Regions from separate parts of the Flavobacterium sp. 22659 genome, predicted to be linked through region 2. Evidence: riboswitches for the same ligand, from Rfam matches in the RefSeq annotation. Region 2 holds a riboswitch; each other region holds the start of a gene.
What was found. Region 2 has a riboswitch for cobalamin ahead of ACTJIW_RS05075 (DUF5074 domain-containing protein). Riboswitches for the same ligand answer to the same signal wherever they lie in the genome.

Region 1 (6,136 bases), on a different contig from region 2:
TTCCTGCATTAGCAAAAACATAAAACAAATCAATAGTTGAGGAAACTTCCTGATCGTTTACCAGCCATTTGTAAGTAGCACCAGAAGCATTTGCTGTTTTTGCTTCAACTTTAAACCACTGCATTTTATCAACAGTAAAACCTCCTGCTGGATTTGGTAGAGTAATTTCGGGAGCGCTTGCATTAATGCTGATGGTGCGTCCGTCTGCAAAAGTAAAAGTCATGATTCCGTTTGCCAATGAAACCGAAATGATTTCAGCAGCATCTTTTCCTTTTTGCCCAGATGCCGAAACACCCGTATCAGTCCCGTCGATAATCCAGTTTCCGTTAGATCCAATAGTAATTTTTACTGCTTCACCTTTGTCTCCGTTTTGTCCTTTGGCAGATGTTCCGGTATCAACACCGTCGATCCACCAGTTTCCGTTTTCTCCAATTTTTATGAAAGATGAAGTGTTGCGAACCGTTAGTTTTGATCCGTCACTCATTGTAATAACATAGCTTCCGTCTTTAGTTTCATAACTTACAACGTACAATCTTTTATTAAGAACATCAAGCAGGTTTTCATATTGTGCCATTCTGTTTTTCAAGTCATTGACGTCGTTTTTAAGATCGTTAATATCGTCTTTGTAACATCCTGATAGAAGCAGGATAACCGACAATGCTAGTAGAATTTTCTTCATTTTTAAAAATTTAAGGTTATGGATTAATTATTGTTTTTTTGGTTTTAAAAGCAAAATGAGCCGGAATGTCGCCTGTGGTAACGGTAAACTTTGTATTTCCGTTTTTGTCAATGCAGTACAATTTTCCGGGCGAAACATAATCTCCTGCATCTGTTACATAAACGTTTAAAGAAACCGGATCTACCGCAATTCCGTAAGGCATTACAATTTCGTCGCTTACCGCTTTTGGCAGATAACTTTCAGAAAGAAGGGTTTCGGTTTTTACATTAATCATCGAATAATTAATGGCCCAGTCGCCGGTTGCATAACTGAATTCAGAACCTATAATGTAGGCCTTCTCCCCGGCAATTGTGATATTAGAACAGGCAATATCAAAGGTTTTTTTGATGTTGTCTGTTTTAGTGTCGATTACAAATAATTTAGGGCGAATGTTGAAATAATCACCGCGTGAGCTTACGTACAAATCTCCGTCTTCATCGGCTTCAATTCTGTGAAGATTTATGGCAACTTCAATATCTTTTATTTTGGTAAAAGTGCTTAGGTCAATTACAGAAACGGTTTTTTCATAATCAGGCGGACTATATCCTCCTGAATTGGCAACATAAAGTTTATTGCCTACAATTGCCATTTCTTCAGGCTGGCGGCCTACTTTTACAGTTCTTGTAATGGCAAGAGAAGTGGTGTCGATTTCGGCAACGAAACCATTTGGAGAATTCTCACCCAATTGTACTTCACCGTCGTAAGCGCTTAAATAAGCTTTTCCGTTGGCAAAAGTTATGTAACGGCAGTTTTTGGCATCAATTACTTTAAGACGTTTTGCAGTAACCACATCCATAACTTCAACTTTGTTTGAGTTGTTAATTACTGTATAAAGTTTAGAGCCGTAAATACCAATGTCGTTGCCCACATCTCCTAAGCCCAAAGTTGCATCAGGATTTGCCTGTCCGTACACATTGCGTTTGTAAGTTCCTGTTTCGTAGTCGTAATAATCTAACGAAGCTTTGTTCATGTTCATATTTCCTTCGTTAAGAAGGTAAAAACCTTGTACTGTTGTAACCGTTTCCGGAGGTAAAACCACCACTTCTTCAGGAATAATGGGATCTTCTTCCTGACATCCCTGAAAGGCAATTGCTGCGAATACGAGTAAAAGCCAAAATTTGAAATTTGTTTTCATTATTGAGATTTTAATTGTTGATGCTGTTTTAGTTTAAAGATTTATAGACATACTTAATCGGTAATTTCTTCCCGGCATAGGGAAATTGAGTACGACATCATAGTATTGATTAAATAAATTGTTAACCTCACCGCTTATTTTTACAGGAAGTTTTTCAATTTTTCCGTTCCAGATAAGCGCCATGTCGCTCGTGTACCAAGGTTTTACATAATTGACAGGAATGTTGGCTTTCTGGCTGTATCTTTCGCCTGTATAAATAAAACTGTAGTTTAAATTCCAGTTTTTCCAGTTAATAGAAGAAGTTAAAGTACCGCTGTTTCTAGGTGTGTAAGGAATTTGATCGGCATAAGTAGTGCCTTTTGGTGTAATATCGATTGCCTGCTGATAGGTATAACTAAGACCTAAGTCTAAAAATATTTGTTCAGGAAATTTAAAAACCAAATTGGTATTGATTTCTAAACCGCGAATATCAACTTCTCCCAAATTCATCATCGTCCATCTAAAAAGATTAGAAGACGGCATTGCTACAATTTTGTCTTTTACGCGGTTGTAGTAAACATCTGCCTGAAATGAAGCTGATTGTAAAAACTTTTTAGGTTCGATAAGATAAGTGGTTCCAAAATCATATTGAGTTGTAAATTCCGGGCGCAAAAAGCTGTTCCCGATAAAAGTGTAATACAAATCATTAAAAGTCGGCATTCGGAAAGATTCTTTATAAAATGCCCTGATTCTAAAATTCTTTACATCAAATGGCTGAAAAGAAGCTGATACAACCGGACAAAAAACATGCTGACTGTCTCCCTGCTGGTAATATTTGACTTGTTCATCGATATAAGCGCCCAATAAATTTGCCTGAATATCCAGACGTTTCCAATGCATTTCGCTTGAAAGTGCTCCTAAATAAGAATATCGGGTAGGATAGGGGAAATGGTATAAATTAGCATCGAGTGTATTTATAGAAAGATCGGCTGCGAAAGACATTTTCCACCAGTCTTTTATGTTGTAGAGATTAACAATCGAAGCATAAAATTCGTTTTGGTAATATTTGTTGTCTAATGCCCCTTCAAGAGTTTTATAATCCGGGTCGATGTAACGGCTGTAATCACGGCTGAATTTTACATTTGCCAGCATTTCGTGTTTTTCAAAAAAAGAATTTTGTACCGAAGCGTGAATAAAGAAATTCCGATCCCATTGACGCTGTACATATTCGTACCGATTGGCTAAAATAGCGCCAGGAAGACCTCTTTCAGAATCGTAATAATAGGCTTTAAGATTGGCTTGTCCGTTTGTTCCAAACTTTGTGTTTAGGTTTAATTCAGCGCGAAGAGCGGTTATATCTCCATTTTGACGAACAGCTGTCGTGTCGTAACCGTGTTTTTTTTGATACCTGTATTTGTACTTTCCATCGGCTTTCATCCATTCAATATTTGATGAAAGAGCTATTTTAGAAGTTATTTTTTGCTGATAAAGAACAGAAGGATTCACCAGTCCGAAAGATCCGGTTTTAAAAGAAGCCCTGACATTTGCATTTTTACCCGATTCAAAAACGGGAACTTTCGATTTTAGGAATAAAGTATTAGAAGAGAAAAATCCGCGTGCCGGCTGAAAAATAGTAGACTTTTGACCGTTATAAAGTTCGATGGCTTCAATATTGTCAAGCGAATATTTTCCTAAATCGACCTGTCCGTTTTGAGCATTTCCAACCGTCATTCCATCGTAAAAAACTGCTGTATGAGCGCTTCCTAAACTGCGGACGTTAATGGTTTTTAAACCGCCAATTCCGCCGTAATCTTTTAATTGTACGCCTGAAAAATAACGAACCGCATCGGCAACAGAAAGACTGTTAAGGTTTTCGAGCTGTTTGCCAGATAAAATCTGGACAGGCATAGGCGACTCTATCCTGAACTCGCGTTTGCTTGCGGTTAGAATAACTTCGTTTAATGGAAGCGGTTTTAAAGAATCAACTTCTTTAGCTTTGGGATGGTTTTGTGCCAAAATTGGATTCGAGAACAAAATCCAAAGCAAAAAACATAATCCACAATGTATTAGGCTTAACGGCCTTTGTTTACATACGTGCATAAAAAAATGGTCTATTTGTAACAAATAGTTTTAAACGGAAAAAATCGAAATCAAATGTTAGTTTGATATTGCGCTTGTTCAAAGCTTTGGTCCGCGAAAGCCTGAATTTATTTGCAGTGGCAGGTCTCCTGACTTATTCCCATTTTGAACCGCCTTCCCACATTTGATGAAAAATGCAGTGGCAAAAGATTAGATTTTAAAAGCCTCAAAAAGCTTTTTTGTCTGTCAAAATGTTGCATGGAACTTACAGTAACGGGCTTGTTCAGGATTTGCACCTGATTCCCTCTTCGTTAGCTGCCCTCGAAAAGTTGCAGCTAAACCAATGCGGGTGCAAAGGTAAATAAACTAAGTTGGGTTATGGTGCTGTTTTTGAAAAAAATGTTCTGTGCTTTTTTTCAGAGACTTATTGATTGAAAATTCAGTTTTGAGAACTGATATTTAGAGCAGACTATTTTAAACAAAAAAAGCTCCAGATTTCTCTGAAGCTTTTTGTAGTCCGTGGGGGAATCGAACCCCCCTTACCAGGATGAAAACCTGGCGTCCTAACCGATAGACGAACGGACCTGCTTTGTTATTGCGGGTGCAAAAGTGCAACTATTTTTGAGATGTACAAAGGATTTTGATAAAAATTTTTTAAATAATTTTATTAAAAGATCATTTTTGATGATCGTTTTTCTTTAATAAGTAAGATTAATAAATTTGTATTTATTTGATATATAATTTGTTGTTTAGTTTTAGAAGAGCCAATGAAGAAAATTTTATTGAGAAAAAATAATTTTAAAAAAAGTGAAAAAATATTCTTTTGAGGGAATATTCTTGTATGTTTTCTTCTGTATTTTAAAAATCATTTATTCGTTAATAGCTTTTCAAGTCTTGCCATCATTTCATCTTTTTCTTTTAGCATGCGCTCGTACAAAGCAATTTTTTCTTCGTGTAGTTGTACGATTTTATCAATTGGATTAATAGCGCAATTGATATATCCAGAATTGTTAGCAACAGATCCTTCATGAAAAGTGTTAGCAATAATATTTACGGCCTGTTCTTCATCAAAGTTTTGAAAAGCTTCAACAGGAATTTTCAATATTGAAGAGATTTGTTTAAGCAGATTATCCTCAATTACTTCTTTCTGTTCCAGCAAAGAAATCTTTTTTTGGCTCCAGTCTTCGCCCAAATCATAAGCCAAAGCTTCCTGTTTTATGTTGAGCATTTCTCTAAAACGTTTTACGTTTCTTCCCTGATGAATTTTCTGTTCCATAAATGAATCTTGATTTCTGAAGGCTCAAAGATAAAGCCATTTCGATTAAAAAACCTGAATTTCAAAGATAAAAAAATATCCCGAAAATATACTTTTTGTCAGATATTATATCTAAATATGGAATGTCAATTTGAAATATATGTATACTCTCCTTTAGCGATATTTTTTGATGAATAATACTCACAGGTGAAAAAATTATTTCAAGTGCAAACTTTTTTTAACTTCTTTAACAATCTGCATTAGGATGTTAGTTGATATTCTATATATTTGGGACTTAATATTAACAAAATATTTACTATGAAAATAAAACTACTCTATTTACTATTCTTTGCGAGCGTATCATCTTTTGCCCAACAATACACCCTGATCCCCGATCCGTATTTTGAAGCAGAACTAATCCGTCAGGGAATTGATTCTGGTACACCGGATGGTAAAGTTTTAACTTCAAAAATAAACACTCTTACTACTTTGAATGTTAGGGGGATAAGTCTAATCAGCGATTTAACAGGAATTCAGGATTTTACTGCTTTAAAATCTTTACTTTGTGATACGAATCGATTAACGGCTTTAGATGTTTCAAAGAATACTGCTTTAACATACTTGAGTTTTGGAAGCAATTACTTAACGACTATAGACCTGTCCAAGAATACTGCTTTAGTAGAGTTACGTTGTTATCACAATCAGTTAAAATCTTTAGATGTTTCCAAAAATACTGCTTTAACAATTTTACATTGTTATGAGAATCAATTAAAGTTTTTAGATTTTTCTAAGAATCCTGCTTTAACATACTTAGATTGTTCTTCCAATCAATTAGTAGAACTGAATTTGAAAAACGGAAATAATACTAAGTTATCTATAAATAGTTCCTTTGATGGCAATTACTTAAGCTGTATTCAGGTAGATAATGTGGCTTATGCTAATGCCAATTGGAAATCAAAAGATACTGAGG
Region 2 (6,136 bases):
AAAATATCCCGGAATTGGAATTCCTGCTCCTAAAGTCATCCCTACATCTTTAATTGATTCGTTGTTAACAATTAAACCAATTTTCTCGTATTTCAAACCAGCACGATATGTAATTCTGCTTAAATAACTTGTAAAAGAGGTGTAATTTGGAATGTAGTAACCTCCAATTGCATATTTAGCATAATTCTCGTATCGAACGTTATCCATTGAATTGTAATAGTTTGCCAGCTGCCCTTCTCCCTGAAAAGCTAATGTAGTACCTATTAACCATTTTCTTGACTCACCAATACCCGCTCCAATAATTACTCTGCTCGGAAGTTTTAATTTAGTAGTTGATGCAGGATATGCATAAGGGTCCGGATCACCGCTTACATTAATTTCTCTCACATTTTCAGAATTTAAATTACTTGAAAATGTATAACTCAAACTTGTAAACAGGTTTACTTTTTTATAAATCTTTGTCTGATACATTGTACCTAAATCAAAATTAGCCCCGGATAAAGTTGAAGCATTTGATTCTGATGTACCATTTTGAACACCGGTTACCTGCTCTATACTTGTTGTTGTGATTTTCCCAAAGTTATATTGAACATCAGCTCCAATAGTCCAATGCGGTTTAATTTTATAACCTACACCAAAATATACTTTATTAATACCGCCTTTTCCGCTTAACTGAGAACTTACAGCTCCTTCTGTAGCAGTATTATCATCTAAAATTTTATATCCAACAGATGATAATGGAATTAAACCAAACGATACTCCAAATTTTCCAACTGGAATTCCAACAGCTAAATAATCAAAAGTTGTTCTTTGTGCTTTTGCAGATCCAGTATTCGATTTTAATGTCGAAGTTCCAAAAGTTCCTCCTACTGTAAAAGTAGTCTGCATTAAACTGGCATAACTTGCTGGATTTTCAATATTCAAGTGAATACTATCCTGCTCAACAGCAACGCCCGCCATAGATCTGTACTCTAAAGTTCCTTTAAACTTGATATCTCCAATTCCATAAAAAGAATATGGCGATGCAGTACCTTGCTGAGCAAATGAAACGAACGATATAAGCAAACAAGCGCTTATTATAATTTTTTTAATCATTGTCGATTTTATATTGATATGTTTGGCTCAAACTCTCTAAAAGGAAATTTGAATTGGCAAATATGGTATTTTTTAATCGTTTAGCCAAAAATTCTGCATCGCCTCCCGTTAAAATTATTATAAAATTTGAAAAGTTCGACCTATATTCATCGATAAAACCGTCAATCTCATAGACGAAACCATTCACAACACCAGAATGAATCGCCTGTGCGGTTGAATCTCCAATGTAAGAATGGGGCTGATCTAAAGTAAGCAAAGGCAGTCTGGCAGTGTAATTGTGTAAGGTTTCGTAACGCAAACGAAGCCCTGGAGAGATTGCACCCCCCAGATAATTATCGTTTTCGTCGATAAAATCGTAGGTAATGCAGGTTCCGGCATCTATAACTAATCGATTTTGTTTCGGAAACTGCAGTGTTGCTCCGGCAGCCAAAATCATTCTGTCGATTCCTAAAGTTTTTGGTGTTGCATATTTATTATGAAACGGGAAAATATCTTCGTGTGTAAAAAAATGAACATTTAACTGTTTTTCAAAACTCAAAAAAGATTGTTTTTCGACATCCCCAACCGAGGCAACAACCAAATCTGAGCAGTTTGGAAATTTTTCTAAAATTTTTTCAATTCTTTTTTCAAGCTCATTTTTTTCAAAAACGAAATACTCCAAAACACTACTCCCTTCAAAGACAGCAGCTTTAATTCTGGTATTTCCAACATCGACAGTTAAAATCATTTTTCTTTTTTGTTTTTGCGAAGATACGAATTGATTTTTTTTCTAAAATGTTTTGGATAAACGGAAAATGATTCTATCTTTGCACCCGCATTGAGCACAAGACGGTACCTTAGCTCAGATGGTAGAGCAATGGACTGAAAATCCATGTGTCCCTGGTTCGATCCCTGGAGGTACCACCAAAACCCGAATAGCAATATTCGGGCTTTTTGTTTTTATTATTTTCGGAAAATTTTTAATCAAAAATAAAGAAGAATAACCCGCAGATTATACAGATTTTAAAAATCATTTTAATCTGTGGCTGAAAAAAAGTTCGCAAGACTTTATATCGATAAAGCTTTGCGAACTTTGCGTTTTTACCTTGCGGTCTTAGCGGTTAAAAAACCTAGTCTAAAATCTTATTGATGAAATACAGAAACCGCCGGGAAATAATATCCTGAAAAACTTACTGTTCCTGTTTTAGCTCCAGAATCTGCATTGAATAAATAAAGGTTGTTGATCGCAAAATTTACTCCATATCCTTCGTTTACTGTATTAACTACTAAAGTGTTTTTCTTTTTATCATAACCAATTCCTGCTCCATATAATATATTAGAATCTGTTAATGTAACAAAAGGCGAAGCTAATGAAGAAACATCTCCGTTATATTTATAAATTTCTTTACCACCGCTCCAGCTTCCATTTTTGGCAATGAAAACAGCATTTTTTGCAGCTGTAATAGATCCCGGATGCCAGGCTCCCCAGCTTCCGTAAGCCTGAAAACCTAATGCGATTTCTTTTACCTCAAGAGTATTAGAGTCTATATTGATAAGTTTTGTTCCGCCTGCAGCCCATACTTTTTTATCATCAGTAACAGCAAATCCCAGAACCATTCCTGAAATTGTTTTTTCGACTGCTAATGTTGAAGCGTTAATTACAATAACCCCTTTTGATGCCGACAATGCAAAGATATATCCGTTAGCTTTTACAATGTCTCCTACCTGACCTGTAATTCCTTCAACTTGTCCGTTTAATTCCATTGTATTCAAATTAAGTTTGAATATTCCTTTTCCAGAAGTAAGCAAAGCCTGATTTTCATCAATTCCAACTATTGCACGCCAGTCGTTTCCGCCCTGAGCCGGAATTCTTTTTTCTTCTTTAAGCGAATAAGCATCTGCAACTACAACTGGTCCGCCGACTTTAGACACCAAGAATAGCTTTTTATTAAAGACAGTTCCAAACTCTAAAGTTGATGATTCTGGTTTTAGATCTTTATCTGGATTTACTTTTACAAAAACACTGTCTTCTATTGCTTTTGTATCGTATCTGTAAAACCCAACTGTTCCTGTTCCGTGTCCAAACCATCCTTCATTAATCATAAAGAATCCGTTTTCATAAGCTCCAAATGTGTGAATATCGTAAGTTAGAGATACGTTTCCGCCATTGTTTTTGGCAGTCATCGTAATTTTAAAATCTCCTCTTGTTTCTGGTTTAAAAGTATATGTCGAATCAGATCCTACAACATTTCCGTTTACTGCCCATTCAAATGAAACATTATTTCTGTCTTTTATTTTTGAACTCAGCTGAAGTGTTTTTCCAATTGTCAAAGTATCTTTTAACTGCTGTTCGCCCTTGATAACAGGCGGCGCCGTAAAATCATCATCATTATTACATGAAGTTGCCAGCATCATTAAAGAAGCAATGGCGATTAATTGCTTGGAAAAAAAATTGTTTCTCATTATTAAATATTTAAAAAAATTATATTACTTAAATGTTTAAATCCAGCGCACTAAAACTACGTTTCTGGAGCAATGACATGTTTAATGATTTTTTGATAGAGAAAAGGAAACGTCAAGAAGAAAAAACACCCAAAAAGAAACTGTTTTTAAGACATCGCATTTACAGAAAAAAAATCTCATAAACTTATTTAGCTTACGAGAATAGAATGATAAAACAATACCATTTCACTTAGAGTGAAAAAGTATTATTCTTAATTCAAGCTTCAATCCCCGAAAGCTGTTATTACTATAAAAATGGCAGGTCTTCTGACTTGCTCCCTACACCCAGCCTTCCCTTTCGAATTGAAAAGTGACATATTAAAGGGTTTCAGTTAATGAGCTTACAGCTGCGGGACAGTTTTGGATTTGCACCAAATTCCCTTTTAATGTCATATTTAATCAAACATGACAACCATTTTCTGATTTAAATTTTGAGTTGCAAAACTAGTGTTTTCTTTTTTGAAATCCATGCATACTTAAACTATATAAGGGTTTAGGCACATCTGCATTCTGTGATATATTCCGAATTATTAAGGATTGACTGATTAAAAATGTATTATCAACAATTAATTAGTTTTTGTTAAAAAAGTATCAACTAAATAAAAAAATATCTTATATATTCGTAAAATCGTATTTTAATTTTTTATTCATTATTAAATCAACAGAACGTTTTATGAGCAAAACTTCTACTAAAGGCATTTGGAAAGTAATTTCGGCCTCTTCTATGGGAACAATGATTGAATGGTACGATTTCTATATTTTTGGGAGTTTGGCCGTTGTAATTTCAACTAAATTCTTTCCGAGTGATAATCCAACTGCAGCATTTTTATCCACATTAGCCACATTTGCTGCCGGATTTGTTGTCAGACCTTTTGGCGCTTTATTTTTTGGACGATTGGGAGATATTATCGGCCGAAAATATACTTTCATGGCTACTTTATTATTAATGGGAGGTTCTACTTTTTTAATAGGCTGTATCCCAAGTTATGAAACTATTGGTTTTCTCGCGCCTCTGTTAGTTTTGATTCTGCGTTTATTGCAAGGTTTGGCTCTTGGCGGAGAATATGGCGGTGCAGCGACTTATGTTGCCGAACATGCTCCGGCTGGGCAAAAAGGATATTGGACATCGTGGATCCAGACTACTGCAACGGTTGGTTTATTTATTTCTTTGATGGTTATTCTGGCTACCAAAAATGTGCTTTCGGCCGAAACTTTTGATTCATGGGGATGGCGTGTTCCTTTTTGGGTTTCTATTGTAATGGTGGGAGTTTCGTATTTAATTAGAAAAAATATGGACGAATCACCTGTATTTGCAAAAGCTAAAAAGGAAGGAACAACAAGTGCAAATCCTTTAAAGGAAAGTTTTGGAAACCGATACAATTTAAAGTTTGTTCTCTTGGCATTATTTGGCGCAACAATGGGACAGGGTGTTGTTTGGTATACCGGACAATTCTATGCCATGAGTTTTATGAAAACGGTTATGAATGTAGATTCTTCTCAGGTTGACAGTTTACTTGGAATTGCATTATTGATAGGAACGCCGTTTTTTATTGTTTTTGGATGGCTGAGTGACAAAGTCGGCCGTAAATACATTATGATGTTCGGTATGTTACTCGCTATTTTATTCTACAGGCCTATATATAAAATGATGTACAACACAACTGATGTGAGTTACAAAACCGAAATTGTAGAACAAACCTCTCAAAAGATCGAAAAAGCAAAAAATAATGACGTAATTACCACTATTTCAAAAACCTATACTGATGGAACTACGTATATCGAAAAGAAAACAGATTTTGCTGATAAGAAAAAATCTCAAAGCAGTGTTACTATAAATATCAATTCTGGCGATAAATGGACATTAATTTTTTTAGTTTTCATTCAGGTTTTATTTGTTACAATGGTTTATGGTCCAATTGCAGCGTTTTTAGTTGAAATGTTTCCAACTAAAATCAGATATACTTCTATGTCACTTCCTTATCATGTAGGAAATGGAATTTTTGGAGGTCTGCTGCCGGCAATTTCGACTTATTTTGTAACTCATGCAAAAGCAGCCGGAAAAAACGATTTTTATCTTGACGGACTTTGGTATCCTATTATTATTGCGTCGATCTGTTTCGTTATAGGAATGATTTACATAGACAACAAAAACAAAATTAATCATCTTTAACATTTAAGAACATGAATACAATCAAACAAGCTTTAGGCGTTTTATGGGTTATTTTGGCAGTTGCGGCCGCTTACTTCTGCGTGTTTGAATTTGGCTTACCTAAATTATTATCAGATCAGCAAGATGATTTAGTCTTTGGTATTATTATTCTTTTTATCCTCACGCCTCTTATTGTTTTAGGCTTAGGAACATTTGGTTATTTTGCTGTTATTGGAGAGTATAACCATAAAAAGAAATAACAGAAACAATAAACAACTAAACCAGAAAAGGGCTGTCTATTTTTCAATAGAACAGCCCTTTCACATTACTAACCAAACCAAATTTTTAATCTGTTTAGAGATATATTTTCAATGTTTATTTTTTGATAAACTTCATTACCTGTGTTTTACC
Region 3 (6,136 bases), on a different contig from region 2:
ACTGCTTTTGTTTTAAATGGAAAATCAGTTGCATTGACAAAAACTGTTTTAGAAGAAAATCCAATTTTAATAAACAAAGTAATTAATACCGGCGGACATAAAATTGCTTATTTAATGTACAATGGATTTTATGCTGAGTATGACAGTAAATTAAATCAGGCTTTTCAGGGATTTAAAAATGAAGGGGCAACAGATTTGGTTTTAGATTTAAGATATAACGGGGGAGGTTCTGTACGTACTTCTACACGTTTGGCAAGTATGATTACAGGGCAGTTTGAAGGAAAAATATTTTCGAAGAGACAATATAATTTCAAACAAATGGCGGGTATGACTGCTGAGGATCTGGAAGTTTTAAACGAACGATTTGTAAAAGATATTGACGGCACTCCAGTAAACAGTTTAAATTTATCGACAGTTTATATTTTAACAACTTCTAGTACAGCATCAGCAAGTGAATTGATTATAAATGGACTAAAACCTTATATTAATGTAGTTCAGATTGGAGAAACGACTACAGGTAAAAATGTTGGATCAGTTACACTTTATGATTCGCCAACTTTTACTAAAAGAAACGTGAATCCAAACCATAAATATGCCATGCAGCCTTTGGTATTTAAAATCTCGAATGCATCAGATTTTGGAGATTACACACAAGGTTTAGTTCCTACTTATGTTCAGTTAGAATATTTACGCAGTTATGGAGTTTTAGGAGATACCGCTGAACCGTTGTTAAATATGGCAATTTCTAAAATCACTGGAGCAGCAGCTAAAAAAGTACAGAATGATCACGGTTTAGTTTTACCTTATATAAGTGATTCTAAAAAAATCAACGGATTACGAAACGAAATGTATATAGACGGTAATGCCGGAGAGTTTATAAAAACTTTAAAATAAAAAAAAGGCTTTCAGAAATGAAAGCCTTTTTTTAAACCATAAATTCAAAAATGAATTAATCGTTAAAGTAAAAACCATTTGGAGATATTCCTACTGTAAATGATTTGTTTTTTGTTCCTGTAAGTGAATAAATGTATGCTTCTCCAGGATCTTGGTTATTTATAGCATCAGCTGCATAAATTTTATTGTCTTCTACTGCAAAACCGTAAAGATTTGTAACATCCGCAGCTTTAAATAATGCTGTTGCTGGTAAAGATGTCGCATTAGCAGCCATAGAATAAATGTTGTTTCCAATAGTATAATATACTTTGCTGTCTTCGATATCTAAGAATCCCGGATGTGTTATGCCTGTAAAATCTAATGTTGATGATACAGTATTAGTACTTAAATTCACTTTTACAATTTTTCCGGCAGTTTCAACATCTGCATAATATGGTTTCCCGTTACATAAAATATATAAGGTTCCGTTATCTTTTACCAAGTCGCTTGGCACATCTCCCACAACAAAATTGGTAACAACCGTATTAGTAGCAGAGTTGATAACTGTTAACGAATTCCCTTGGTTCCAGCCTCCTTTGTGTGCTACATAAAGTTTACCATCATTTTCAATAATTTTTTCCGGACCTTCAGCTACTGAGATTGAAGAAGTAACTGTATTAGTAGTAAGATCTAAAACTGCTACATAATCATCAGCAGGATCGCTTCCTTCTCCCCAGTTTGTTACATATCCTTTTCCGTTTGCAAATGCAATAAATCTTGGATTATTTAAATTAGCAGTAACTGTAGCAATGCTTTTAAAAGTATATCTGTTAACTACTTCAATTTTATTTGATCCGTTTACAACTATATATGCTGCATCATCTTTAAAACCAATAAATAAAGGAGTATCTCCAGTAGTTTTACCAGGATTAACTAAAGAAAAAACATTGTTTTCGATACTCAAATCATCTGATAAATAAGAAATAGTTCCGTTGGTTTTTCCAAAATTACCTTCATTAACAATAAAAATTCCATTCTCATAATCGCCGCGCGGCTCATCGTTATTGTCATCATCGTTGCTGCAAGACACAAAAAATGCCGAGCTTATAAGGACTGTTAAAAATAGTTTGTTAAATTTTTTCATGAAATTTAAAAATTAAGGTTTATGTATATAGTATAATTTCTACCCGGCATTTGTCTGCTTGTTACGGGTTGATAATTTTCGTTCCACAGGTTTAAAACCTGAAATCCAATTTTGTAACTGTTTTTTGCTCCAAAATCATAATCGACACCAATATTTCCAACATTATAATCTTTAATTTTTGATGCACGATTATTAAAAGGTGTAGTGTAAACTTCTCCATTATAGAGGTATTGAAAGTAAGAAGACAGTTTTTTCCAGTTGTAAGCGACAGAGCCTGTTAATTTATGATAAGGAACATAAATTAACTGTTTGTAGATTAATTCGTTTTTAATTAGCTGCTGACTTTCTGAAACTGTATAAGCGTACGTGCCGTTGATTGTGAAATTATTTTGCCCAAATTTTGGTTTCCATTCTACAAGAACTTCTGCTCCGTAGGCTCTCACTTTATCTGTGTTTTCAGGCGCCCATACATCACCGCCACCTTCACCCGGAACCCAGCGCAGTAAATCTTTAATAGAATTATAATAGGCAGTAATTGATAAAGTAAAGTTTTTTCTAAAGAATTCATTGCCAATTTCTGCCTGATAAGAAGTTTCGGGTTTTAAATTAGGGTTGCCGCTTCCTTCCCAAAACAAATCATTATAGGTAGGCATTCTAAAATTCTTTGAAGCATTGAATTTCAAATGATAAAAACTGGTGAAATCATATTTTGTTCCAAATGAAAAAAGAAAAGGATTACCGTAGTTGTCTGTAATTTCCTGACGAATACTGGCGTTATAATCCCATTTTTCAGTTAACAAATGATGCAAAAGCAGACTGGCAGTACCAACTTCTCTTTTTACATTATCAATACTCGAACCGTATCCTTTGTTTCGGCTGTAGTCTACAATTGAGTTTAATTTGATTTTATCATTTACATCAAAAGCTAAATCGTATTTTATGATTGAAGTTTCAACTTTTCCGTAAGTAAAATTATTGGAGGTAATACTTGGAAAATATTTATAAGATTCGCCAATATGTGCTGCTCGCAATTTAGATGTAAAACGTCCCAGCTGACTTTCCCATTCTAATAAATTACGAGTATTAAAATCGTTGTATTTTGTTTTTGAAGCATTTGGCGATGTTAAAGAAAAGTGACGTTCTGAATCGTAAAACTGGCTGTAAGCTTTTAAAGTATTATTAGCATTGATTTTATAACCAAAAGTAGTATTCATACTTGTGTTATAATATTGGCCATTAATGTTTCTTTCGTCTGAATTGCCAGGATATTTAAAATCATTATCAGAACTGTTTCTTGAAATACTGACCTGTAAGCTGTATTTATCTGATGAAACTATAGTGCGGTAATTTGCACTGTATGTATTGTAACTTCCAGCGCTGAAAAAAACATGATTAGAAAATTCGTTTTTAAAAAGTAAATCATTGTTCAGGTGAATGCTTCCGCCAATAGCGCTGCTTCCGTACAAAACACTTCCACCTCCGGCTTTTACTGTTATAGAATTAAAATCTCTCGTTCCAATAGTATTAAAATCGGCCTGACCTAAAAATTGTGAATTTATATTTATACCATTCCAGATAACAGCGGTCTGTGCGCCTGTTGTTCCTCTAAAAGATGGGGCAGAAGTCATTCCGAGCCCATTTTCTTTGAAATAAATAACAGTATTAAAATTTAAAAGAGAGGTTAAAGAAGGCTGGTTTGTGTCGAGAATTGAATCGTTTAAAACCTGAACAGACTGCGAAGTAGAATATTTCTTAAGATTAGAATCTGAAACTACAACTTCTTTTAGTTTAATAGAATCGCTCTGCGCCCAAGTGAATTGGCACAACATCAAAAGAAAAAAAGCAAAACGTATTCTTAAAGTCATAATTTCTACACTCTTTTTCCCGAGAGCTCGATATTCGTTACAAAGGCAGGTCTCCTGGCTTGCGTCTTGTTGTTTACCTTCCCATTCGCGGGGGCGAGCAGTGGTTTTGCAGTTTACAACAAGCATTCTTTTTTAGAACTAAGCTTACAGTTGCGGGTACAGCTCAAGATTTTACTTGATTCCCTTTTTAATGTGTTAATCAAAACACAACCTTAATTTTGTGCAAATATAAAGTTAAAAATACTGATAATTCAAATATGTATTGTTTTTGTAATCAAATAATCAAACAAATAGCCAGATTATAGTTCAATTCTTATGACTTCCCCAAAATCGACTTTGTTTTGAAAAGCCTCTTTTAAAGGCAGTGAAGTTTGATGGCATAAAATGCTTCGTATAATACCCGCATGAGCTACAATGATTACAGGATGTTTAAGGTCTGAAATCTGCTCAGCTAAAAAGCCGCCGACTCTTGAATGTAATTCTGTAAATGATTCTCCATTAGAAACGGGAATATTTACAAAATCGTCCATCCACGGATTTAACTCTTCTGGCGGAATCTCATCCCAGGGTTTTAATTCCCAGTCGCCAAAATTCATTTCTTTTAAGCGGTCATCTTCCTGATAAGAAATGGCGTTTGTATTTTTGTGAATATGTTTTGCCAGAATAGAACAACGTTTTAACGGGCTTGAAAAAATTACCGCTTGAAACGGCAATTCAGATATAATTCTGTCAAAGATTTCGTCAAAAGGCGCAGCAATATCAACATCCGATTGTCCGTAGCAAATTCCTTTTTCGCAGATCGTTTCGGTATGGCGAACTAGATAAATTTCCATATAAAAAGAATACTTAAATAATATACAACTTCACAAACCTGCTGCGTGGCGCCAAGACAATCACCCGTGTAGCCGTCAATCCATTTTTGAAAATAACGAGCCAGAAAATATCGGGTAATAAAAATTGGAATTAAAGCCAAAAGAGTTTTATAATTGAAATAGGAGAGTGCCAATAACGGAATTAATCCGAAGAAAAATGAACCCAAAACTTCTCTCCAGCTGTGGTTTTTTGCTATTGGTTTACTTTTACTCGAAGCATCATCGCGAGAATATTCATGTGTAAAAATAATACTGATTGCTGCTAAACGACTTAAAGAATGTGCAGAAATAAATAAAAGAAAAAACAGAAAAATGCTGTGAGTAAAAAGTGAAATAGATTCTGAAAGCAGTTTAAATTTTACCAGAAAAAGCAAAACCAAACCAATTGCTCCATAAGCACCAATGGCGCTGTCTTTCATAATTGTGAGGATTTTTTCTTTAGTCCATCCTCCGCCAAATCCGTCGCAGACATCAGCAAATCCATCTTCGTGAAAAGCACCGGTAGTTAAAACCGAAATAATAATTGAAAAAATCACTGCTGTTTCTGTTGAAAGAAATAATGAAAAAAGATAAAAAGCCAGAAATGAAATTGATCCGACAATCCAGCCAATAAAAGGGAAATATCGTGTGGCTTTATTTAAATAATCAGGATTATGATCGATGTTTTTTGGACATGGAATTCTGGTGTAGAACATTAAACAAGTAAAAAAAATATGTAGTTCTTTTTTCATTTATGGATAATTGAAGTTATAAACTGTGACTGAAAACCGCGACTGAAAACTATTTCCTGCTAACGCCCGCGCTTTCAAAACTAGCCATTTCATTCAAAAAAGCTTCTGCCGATTTTAAAATAGGAAAAGCAACTGCACAGCCGGTTCCTTCTCCCAGACGCAGATCTAAATTTAAAATGGGTTTTGTTTCAAGATATTCCAGCAGTTTTAAATGTGCTTTTTCGGCAGAACAATGACAAAAAATGGCATTTTGTTTTATGTTCGGATTTATTTTAAAAGCAATTAAAAAAGCCACACTGCAAATAAAACCATCAACAAGAATCAGCATTTTGTTTTCAAAAGCTGTCAGCATCCCGCCTGCCATCTGCATAATTTCAAAACCTCCAAAATAAGCAAGATGCTGTTTTAATTCGGCTTGACCGGAATAATTTTCCAATGCTTTTTTTAGAATATTTTGTTTGTCGAACAGTTTTTGGTCGTTAATTCCCGTTCCTTTTCCAACGCATTCTTCTATAGGCAACCCCGTTAAAAGACTCATTAAAATAGAAGCTGTAGAAGTATTTCCAATTCCCATTTCGCCAAAACCAATACAGTTAGAACCTGTTTTGGCAATATTTTCTACAATTGATTTTCCTTTTTCAAAACACAATT

Region 1: linked by a shared signal. The riboswitch ahead of ACTJIW_RS12415 (TonB-dependent receptor) and the one ahead of ACTJIW_RS05075 (DUF5074 domain-containing protein) in region 2 are both predicted to bind cobalamin.
Region 3: linked by a shared signal. The riboswitch ahead of ACTJIW_RS00345 (TonB-dependent receptor plug domain-containing protein) and the one ahead of ACTJIW_RS05075 (DUF5074 domain-containing protein) in region 2 are both predicted to bind cobalamin.

The regions. Positions count from the first base shown of each region.
Region 1 is NZ_JBQEMU010000010.1:164,942-171,077, reverse strand. It holds gene ACTJIW_RS12425 (PKD-like domain-containing protein) at 1-679, opposite strand, end outside; gene ACTJIW_RS12420 (DUF5074 domain-containing protein) at 696-1,853, opposite strand; gene ACTJIW_RS12415 (TonB-dependent receptor) at 1,887-3,848, opposite strand; cobalamin riboswitch at 4,034-4,271, opposite strand; tRNA gene ACTJIW_RS12410 (tRNA-Glu) at 4,425-4,496, opposite strand; gene ACTJIW_RS12405 (helix-turn-helix domain-containing protein) at 4,777-5,187, opposite strand; gene ACTJIW_RS12400 (T9SS type A sorting domain-containing protein) at 5,485-6,136, shown strand, end outside.
Region 2 is NZ_JBQEMU010000003.1:294,631-300,766, reverse strand. It holds gene ACTJIW_RS05090 (hypothetical protein) at 1-1,095, opposite strand, end outside; gene ACTJIW_RS05085 (type III pantothenate kinase) at 1,088-1,822, opposite strand; tRNA gene ACTJIW_RS05080 (tRNA-Phe) at 1,926-2,001, shown strand; gene ACTJIW_RS05075 (DUF5074 domain-containing protein) at 2,218-3,537, opposite strand; cobalamin riboswitch at 3,817-4,008, opposite strand; gene ACTJIW_RS05070 (MFS transporter) at 4,250-5,746, shown strand; gene ACTJIW_RS05065 (DUF6814 family protein) at 5,758-5,985, shown strand; gene ACTJIW_RS05060 (alpha-amylase family glycosyl hydrolase) at 6,101-6,136, opposite strand, start outside.
Region 3 is NZ_JBQEMU010000001.1:60,263-66,398, reverse strand. It holds gene ACTJIW_RS00355 (S41 family peptidase) at 1-894, shown strand, start outside; gene ACTJIW_RS00350 (YncE family protein) at 950-2,017, opposite strand; gene ACTJIW_RS00345 (TonB-dependent receptor plug domain-containing protein) at 2,023-3,882, opposite strand; cobalamin riboswitch at 3,910-4,112, opposite strand; gene cobC (alpha-ribazole phosphatase) at 4,182-4,715, opposite strand; gene ACTJIW_RS00335 (adenosylcobinamide-GDP ribazoletransferase) at 4,700-5,485, opposite strand; gene cobT (nicotinate-nucleotide--dimethylbenzimidazole phosphoribosyltransferase) at 5,535-6,136, opposite strand, start outside.